DNA from 2 places in the Pseudomonas sp. GW821-FHT12A04 genome. Region 1 is predicted to be linked to the other one. Evidence: predicted binding sites of a transcription regulator. Region 1 holds the regulator's gene; the other holds the start of a gene.

The links. Region 1 encodes sigma-54, which starts transcription at its own class of promoters, with help from an activator protein. Its sites were predicted from a motif close to ANTGGCATNNANNTTGCTNT; they were not measured.
Region 2: AC1RS8_RS20850 (flagellar basal body rod protein FlgF) is a predicted target of sigma-54. The motif match lies at 1,901-1,920, and genes of this name have one in related genera.

Annotation. Positions count from the first base shown of each region.
Region 1 covers NZ_JBXAQZ010000004.1:202,852-206,318, reverse strand. The annotation lists gene rapZ (RNase adapter RapZ) at 1-502, opposite strand, end outside; gene ptsN (PTS IIA-like nitrogen regulatory protein PtsN) at 505-969, opposite strand; gene hpf (ribosome hibernation-promoting factor, HPF/YfiA family) at 982-1,290, opposite strand; gene AC1RS8_RS08605 (RNA polymerase factor sigma-54) at 1,365-2,858, opposite strand; gene lptB (LPS export ABC transporter ATP-binding protein) at 3,106-3,467, opposite strand, start outside.
Region 2 covers NZ_JBXAQZ010000013.1:128,353-131,819, forward strand. The annotation lists gene napA (nitrate reductase catalytic subunit NapA) at 1-662, shown strand, start outside; gene AC1RS8_RS20840 (nitrate reductase cytochrome c-type subunit) at 704-1,165, shown strand; gene AC1RS8_RS20845 (cytochrome c3 family protein) at 1,175-1,771, shown strand; gene AC1RS8_RS20850 (flagellar basal body rod protein FlgF) at 1,975-2,715, shown strand; gene flgG (flagellar basal-body rod protein FlgG) at 2,761-3,467, shown strand, end outside.

The DNA of each region.
Region 1 (3,467 bases):
GGAACGCAGTCCCCGGCTCCGGCTGATTCAACAGACGCAGTTTGATGGCATCGCGCAGTTGATACAGGTTCAGGCTGGTAGTGTTGATCTTGAGATCGGCGAGGTCGGCAATCGGCCCGAGCAGGACGCTCTCGACGCTGATGGCTTCGGCCAGCGAGCGGTTGGCGTTGGTCAGGGGGTGACGTCGGCGGGTTTCCGAGAAACGCTTGAGCAGGGTTTCTTCGTCGGCGTCCAGGTACAGCACATCGCACTGGATGTGGCGGGCACGGACTTCCTCGAGCAGGTCGGGGAAGCGTGACAGGTGGCTGGGCAGGTTGCGCGCGTCAATGGAAACGGCGACCAGCGGCTGCAACATCTCGGTATGAACCAGGGCGCGTTCGGCCAGCTCCGGCAGCAGACCGGCTGGCAGGTTGTCGATGCAGTAGTAGCCGCTGTCCTCAAGAACGTCGAGGGCGGTACTTTTACCTGAGCCGGAACGGCCACTGACGATGATCAAGCGCATGATTACTGACCGTTTTGCTCGTCAAGGACAACCTGATACAGGGCTTCGTTGCTTGTAGCACTACGCAGCTTTTCGCGAACTTCCTTGCGGTCGAGCATGCTGGCGATCTGTCGCAGCAGCTCAAGGTGCGCATCGGTGGCGGCTTCCGGGACCAACAGCACGAACAGCAGGTCAACCGGCGCGCCGTCGATGGCGTCGAAATCGATAGGGGCGTCCAGGTGCATCAATGCACTGATGGGCGAAACACAGCCCTTGAGACGGCAATGTGGAATAGCGATGCCATTGCCAAACCCGGTGGAGCCGAGTTTTTCACGGGCGATCAGCGCCTCGAAGACATCTTGCATCTCCAGGGCCGGCACTTCGCGGGCGATAAGATTGGCAATTTGTTCGAGGGCTTTCTTTTTACTGCCTCCCGGCACGTTCACCAGGGAACGGCCGGGGGTCAGGATACTTTCAAGTCGGATCATGGGTTGGGAGTGTTAACGACCGGTTGCGCCCTGGAGGAGGCTCTGGGTCTTTTCCTTATGCTTTTTGAGTTGTTTATCCAGCTTGTCGGTGAGTGCGTCGATCGCGGCATACATATCGGTATGTTCCGCGTTGGCGACCACTTCATTCCCGGGAATATGCAGCGTGGCTTCGATTTTCTGCTTCAGTTTTTCGACGGTCATCGTGACCTGCACATTAGTGATCTTGTCGAAATGTCGCTCCAATCGTTCGAGTTTTTCGCCGATGTAGGTGCGAAGAGGTTCGGTCACTTCCAGTTGGTGTCCACTGATGTTGACTTGCATACAGCTTCTCCTTCGTTGCCAGTGCATAAAGCGGCAGATCAGATGATCTACCACTGGAACGCTGTGGCGTGGCCCTACATCAACCGCTTGCGTTCGCTCGAAGGCGCGATCCCGAGGGATTCGCGGTACTTGGCGACGGTGCGGCGAGCCACCTGAATGCCTTGTGCCTCCAGTAAACCAGCGATCTTGCTGTCACTCAACGGCTTTTTCTGATTTTCCGCTGCAACCAGTTTTTTGATGATCGCCCGGATCGCCGTGGACGAGCATTCGCCGCCTTCGGAGGTGCTTACGTGACTGGAAAAAAAGTACTTCAGTTCATAAATGCCCCGGGGGGTGTGCATGAACTTCTGGGTGGTCACCCGTGAAATCGTCGATTCATGCATGCCGACCGCTTCGGCGATGTCATGCAGGACCAGCGGCTTCATGGCTTCGTCGCCGTACTCCAGAAAGCCGCGCTGATGCTCGACGATCTGGGTGGCAACCTTCATCAGGGTTTCATTGCGGCTTTGCAGGCTCTTGATGAACCAGCGGGCCTCCTGCAACTGATTGCGCATGAAGGTATTGTCGGCGCTGGTGTCGGCGCGGCGCACGAAACCGGCGTACTGGGCATTGACCCGCAGCCGTGGCACCGACTCCTGATTGAGCTCCACCAGCCAGCGCTCGTTGTCCTTGCGCACGATGACGTCAGGAACGACGTACTCGGCTTCGGTGGACTCGATCTGCGAGCCCGGGCGCGGGTTGAGGCTCTGGACCAGCTCGATGACCTGGCGCAGCTCATCTTCCTTGAGCTTCATGCGACGCATCAACTGGCTGTAGTCGCGGCTGCCAAGCAGGTCGATGTAATCGGTGACCAGGCGCTTGGCCTCGGCCAGCCAAGGGGTCTTGGCAGGCAGCTGGCGCAATTGCAGCAGCAGGCATTCGCCCAGGTTGCGGGCGCCGATGCCGGCGGGCTCGAATTGCTGGATGCGGTGCAGGACGGCTTCGATTTCGTCCAGTTCGATGTCCAGTTCCGGGTCGAACGCTTCGAGGATTTCCTCGAGGGTTTCGTCCAGGTAGCCCTGATTGTTGATGCAGTCGATCAGGGTCACGGCGATCAGGCGATCGGTGTCGGACATCGGGGCCAGGTTCAGTTGCCACAGCAAGTGGCTCTGCAGGCTTTCGCCGGCCGAGGTGCGGGTGGTGAAGTCCCACTCGTCATCATCATTGCTGGGCAGGCTGCTGGCGCTGGTCTGGTAAACGTCTTCCCACGCGGTGTCGACGGGGAGTTCGTTGGGGATACGCTCGTTCCAGTCACCCTCATCGAGGTTATCAACCGTCGGGGCGCTTTCCTGGTAGGAGGGCTCCTGGATGTCGGTGTTGGGCTTTTGTTCGGCGTTGTCGGCCAGGGGGTCGGAATTGTCGAAGTCGTCGCCTTCTTCCTGGCGTTCGAGCATCGGATTGGACTCCAGGGCCTCCTGGATTTCCTGTTGCAGGTCCAGGGTTGACAATTGGAGCAGGCGGATGGCCTGTTGCAGCTGCGGTGTCATCGTCAGCTGCTGGCCCATTCTCAAGACTAGCGATGGTTTCATGGCAGGGGCTTAACACCTTATTCGCCGGCGCACATGCGCCATCCACTACAGGGCGCCGGGGCGCCAAACTTAAGCAAATTATATGCCTGAAACTAAAGGGTTTGCCTAGAGCGCTGTAACAATAAAAAACTATAAAGCTGTGTTGCAGCGCTGCCCTTGTCGAGGGCTGACCACGCTTGTCGGCACGGAAGCGCTGGTGAGTGGCTGGTCAGGTGCCCGGGCAAGCTGCCTGGGCACGGCTCAGCGCTTACAGGCGGAACTCATGGCCCAGATACACTTCCTTGACCAGGTCGTTGGCCAGGATGGTCTCTGCGTCGCCTTCGGCAATCAGTTGGCCGTCATTGACGATATAGGCGGTTTCACAGATATCCAGGGTTTCACGAACGTTGTGGTCCGTGATCAGCACGCCAATGCCCTTGGCCTTGAGGTGGTGAATGATCTGCTTGATGTCGCCGACCGAAATCGGGTCCACGCCGGCGAAGGGCTCGTCGAGGAGGATGAATTTCGGGTTGGTGGCCAGGGCGCGGGCGATTTCCACGCGACGGCGCTCACCACCGGACAGGCTCATGCCCAGGTTGTCGCGGATGTGGCTGATGTGGAATTCCTGCA
Region 2 (3,467 bases), on a different contig from region 1:
GCTATCAGAACGACGAAGCCCGGGATTTCGGTTTCTACCTGCAAAAAGGCCTGTTCGAAGAATATGCCCAGTTCGGCCGTGGACATGGTCATGACTTGGCGCCCTTTGATCGTTATCACTCCGAGCGCGGGTTGCGCTGGCCTGTCGTCGAAGGCAAGGAAACGCTTTGGCGCTTCCGCGAAGGTTACGACCCGTATGTCGAGAAGGGCAGTGGCGTGCAGTTCTACGGCTACCCCGATAAGAAGGCAATCATCTTCGCGCTGCCTTACGAGCCTCCTGCGGAAGCCCCGGACGCGGACTTCCCGTTCTGGTTGAGCACCGGTCGGGTGCTTGAGCATTGGCACACCGGGACTATGACCCAGCGTGTCGAAGAACTTTATAAAGCGGTCCCCGATGCGCTGGTCTACATGCACCCGGCCGATGCCAAGGCCTTGAATGCCCGGCGTGGCAGCGAAGTAAAACTGATCAGTCGGCGCGGCGAGATGCGTGCACGGATTGAAACCCGGGGGCGCAACAAGCCGCCCCAAGGCCTGGTGTTCGTGCCGTTTTTCGATGCCAACAAGCTGATCAACAAAGTCACGCTTGATGCGACGGATCCGATCTCCAAACAGACCGATTACAAGAAGTGCGCGATCAGGATTGAGTTGATCAAGACGGCATAAGGAGAGCTTTCATGAATTTTCGTTCGCTGTCCTTGCTTGTCATGCTGCTGATGTGGCTGCCCGCGGCATTTGCGGCAGAACCTGGTTACCCACTGGATGCGCCGGCACCGGATGGGCGGCGAGTCGGCGGGACCCTGACCCAGGAGCTGCCGGCACCGCCCATCGCGGAAGACGAGAACAAGGACCTCAAGCGTGAGCGCAATTACCCCGATCAACCACCCACCATACCCCACAGCATTCGCGGGTATGCCATCGACATGAACAGCAACAAGTGCCTGACCTGCCACAGTCGCGCCAACAGTGCGCGTACCCAGGCGCCGATGATCAGCATCACTCACTACATGGACCGTGACGGCCAGGCATTGGCGGCGGTGTCGCCGCGCCGATATTTCTGCAACCAGTGTCACGTGCCGCAAAAGGATGTGAAGCCACTGGTGAACAACAGCTTCAAGAACATCGACCAGGTCTTGCAAGACGAAATCAACCACCAGCCGAAACCTTGAGGAAAGGCCATGAAATCTTTGCTTGCCTTGCTCAAGGATTATTGGGCTGTGCTGCGTCGGCCCAGCGTGCATTACAGCCTGGGTTTCCTGACCCTCGGCGGGTTTATCGCCGGGGTGATTTTCTGGGGTGGGTTCAACACCGCGCTGGAAGCGACCAACACCGAGAAGTTCTGCACGTCCTGCCATGAAATGCGTGACAACGTTTTTGTCGAGTTGCAGGAAACCATTCACTACACCAACCGCTCGGGTGTGCGCGCCACGTGCCCGGACTGTCACGTCCCCCACGAGTGGACGCACAAGATCGCCCGCAAGATGCAGGCTTCCAAGGAGGTCTGGGGCAAGCTGTTCGGCACTATCAGTACCCGGGACAAGTTTCTGGGCATGCGCCGGGAGCTGGCCGAACACGAGTGGGCACGGCTCAAGGCCAACGATTCCCGGGAGTGTCGCAACTGCCATAACTTCGAGTTCATGGACTTCACACGCCAGGGTAAACGCGCCGCCAACATGCACTCCACCTCATTGGCCAGCGGCCAGGCGACCTGTATCGATTGCCATAAAGGCATTGCCCACAAATTGCCCGACATGAGCGGCGTGAAAGGTTGGTAGCCGGCTTTTCAAGGCGTTGCCGCCAAGCGGCATAACCGCGCCGGTTTTTCGTCTTCGATACATCGTTCGATTCCCTTCTGATTAGCCTCCAGCCCTCTGTTTAAAGGGGGTTGGAGCCGCTGCGCGCAAGTTGGTCTGCAAATTGCTACAGCCTGCGCAACACAGCAGTGGGCGGCAAACGTCCGGCAGGCAGAGGAAAGAGTGTGGACAAGTACCTTTATGTGGCAATGACCGGCGCCAGCCAGAATGCACTGGCGCAAAAGGCTCATGCCAACAACCTCGCGAACATCTCCACCAACGGCTTCCAGAAAGACCTGGAGCAGGCCCGTTCGATGCCGGTGTTCGGTGACAGCTTTCCGGCGCGTGCGTTTGCCATGTCCGAACGCCCGGCCACGGATTTCTCCCCCGGCTCACTGGTGGAAACCGGCCGCGACCTCGACGTTGCCGTGCAAGGCAACGGCTGGATTGCCGTACAGAATCCCGATGGCGGTGAAAGCTACGTGCGCACCGGCAGCCTGAACGTTGACGCCCTGGGTGTGCTGCGCGCCGGCAACGGCATGCCGGTCATGGGCAATGGCGGGCCGATTTCCGTGCCGCCGGAGCAGCAGATCGAAGTCGGCGAGGACGGCACCATCAGCATCCGCGCGATGGGCGAAGGTCCCCGGGTGATGGCGGAAGTCGACCGCATCAAGCTGGTCAACCCGGACTTCAAGAACATGACCAAGGGCCTGGATGGTTCGATCCACACCAAGGACGGCGCGCCTGCGCAGGCCGATGCCGACGTCAAGCTGGTGTCCGGGTTCCTCGAATCGAGCAACGTCAATGCCGTGGAGGAGATGACCTCCGTTCTGGCCCTGGCCAAGCAGTTCGAGCTGCACATCAAGATGATGAACACCGCCAAAGACGATGACCAGGCCATGGCTCGGGTCTTGCAGATCAGCTAATTACCAGAACGTCGCGCCGTAAAACAGGCGCACGAGGAGAATCGAATGCTTCCGGCTCTATGGGTTGCCAAAACAGGTCTGTCCGCCCAGGACACCAACCTGACCACCATTTCCAACAACCTGGCCAACGTGTCGACCACGGGTTTCAAACGTGACCGTGCCGAGTTCCAGGACCTGCTCTACCAGATCAAGCGCCAGCCAGGCGCCCAGTCGACCCAGGACAGCGAACTGCCGTCGGGTCTGCAACTGGGTACCGGTGTGCGCATCGTTGGCACCCAGAAAAACTTCACCGCCGGCAGCCTGCAAACTACCGAGCAGCCGCTGGACATGGCCATCGACGGCCGTGGTTTCTTCCAGATCCTGCAACCGGACGGCACCACGTCCTACACCCGTGACGGTACGTTCCACCTGGACTCCAACGGCCAGATCGTCAACGCCAGCGGCTTTGCCCTAGAGCCGGCCATTGTCATTCCGAACGACGCGCAGACCTTCACGGTCGGCCGCGACGGCACCGTGTCCATCACCGTTGCCGGCAACCCGGCAGCCCAGGTGATCGGCAACCTGCAAACCGCTGACTTCATCAACCCGGCCGGCCTGCAGGCGGTGGGCAACAACCTGTTCCTGGAAACCGCCGCCAGTGGTGCGCCGCAAGTCGGCACTCCGGGCCTGAACGGTTTCGGCTCCACGCTGCAGAACACCCTGGAAACGTCCAACGTCAGCACCGTTGAGGAGATGGTCAACATGATCACCAC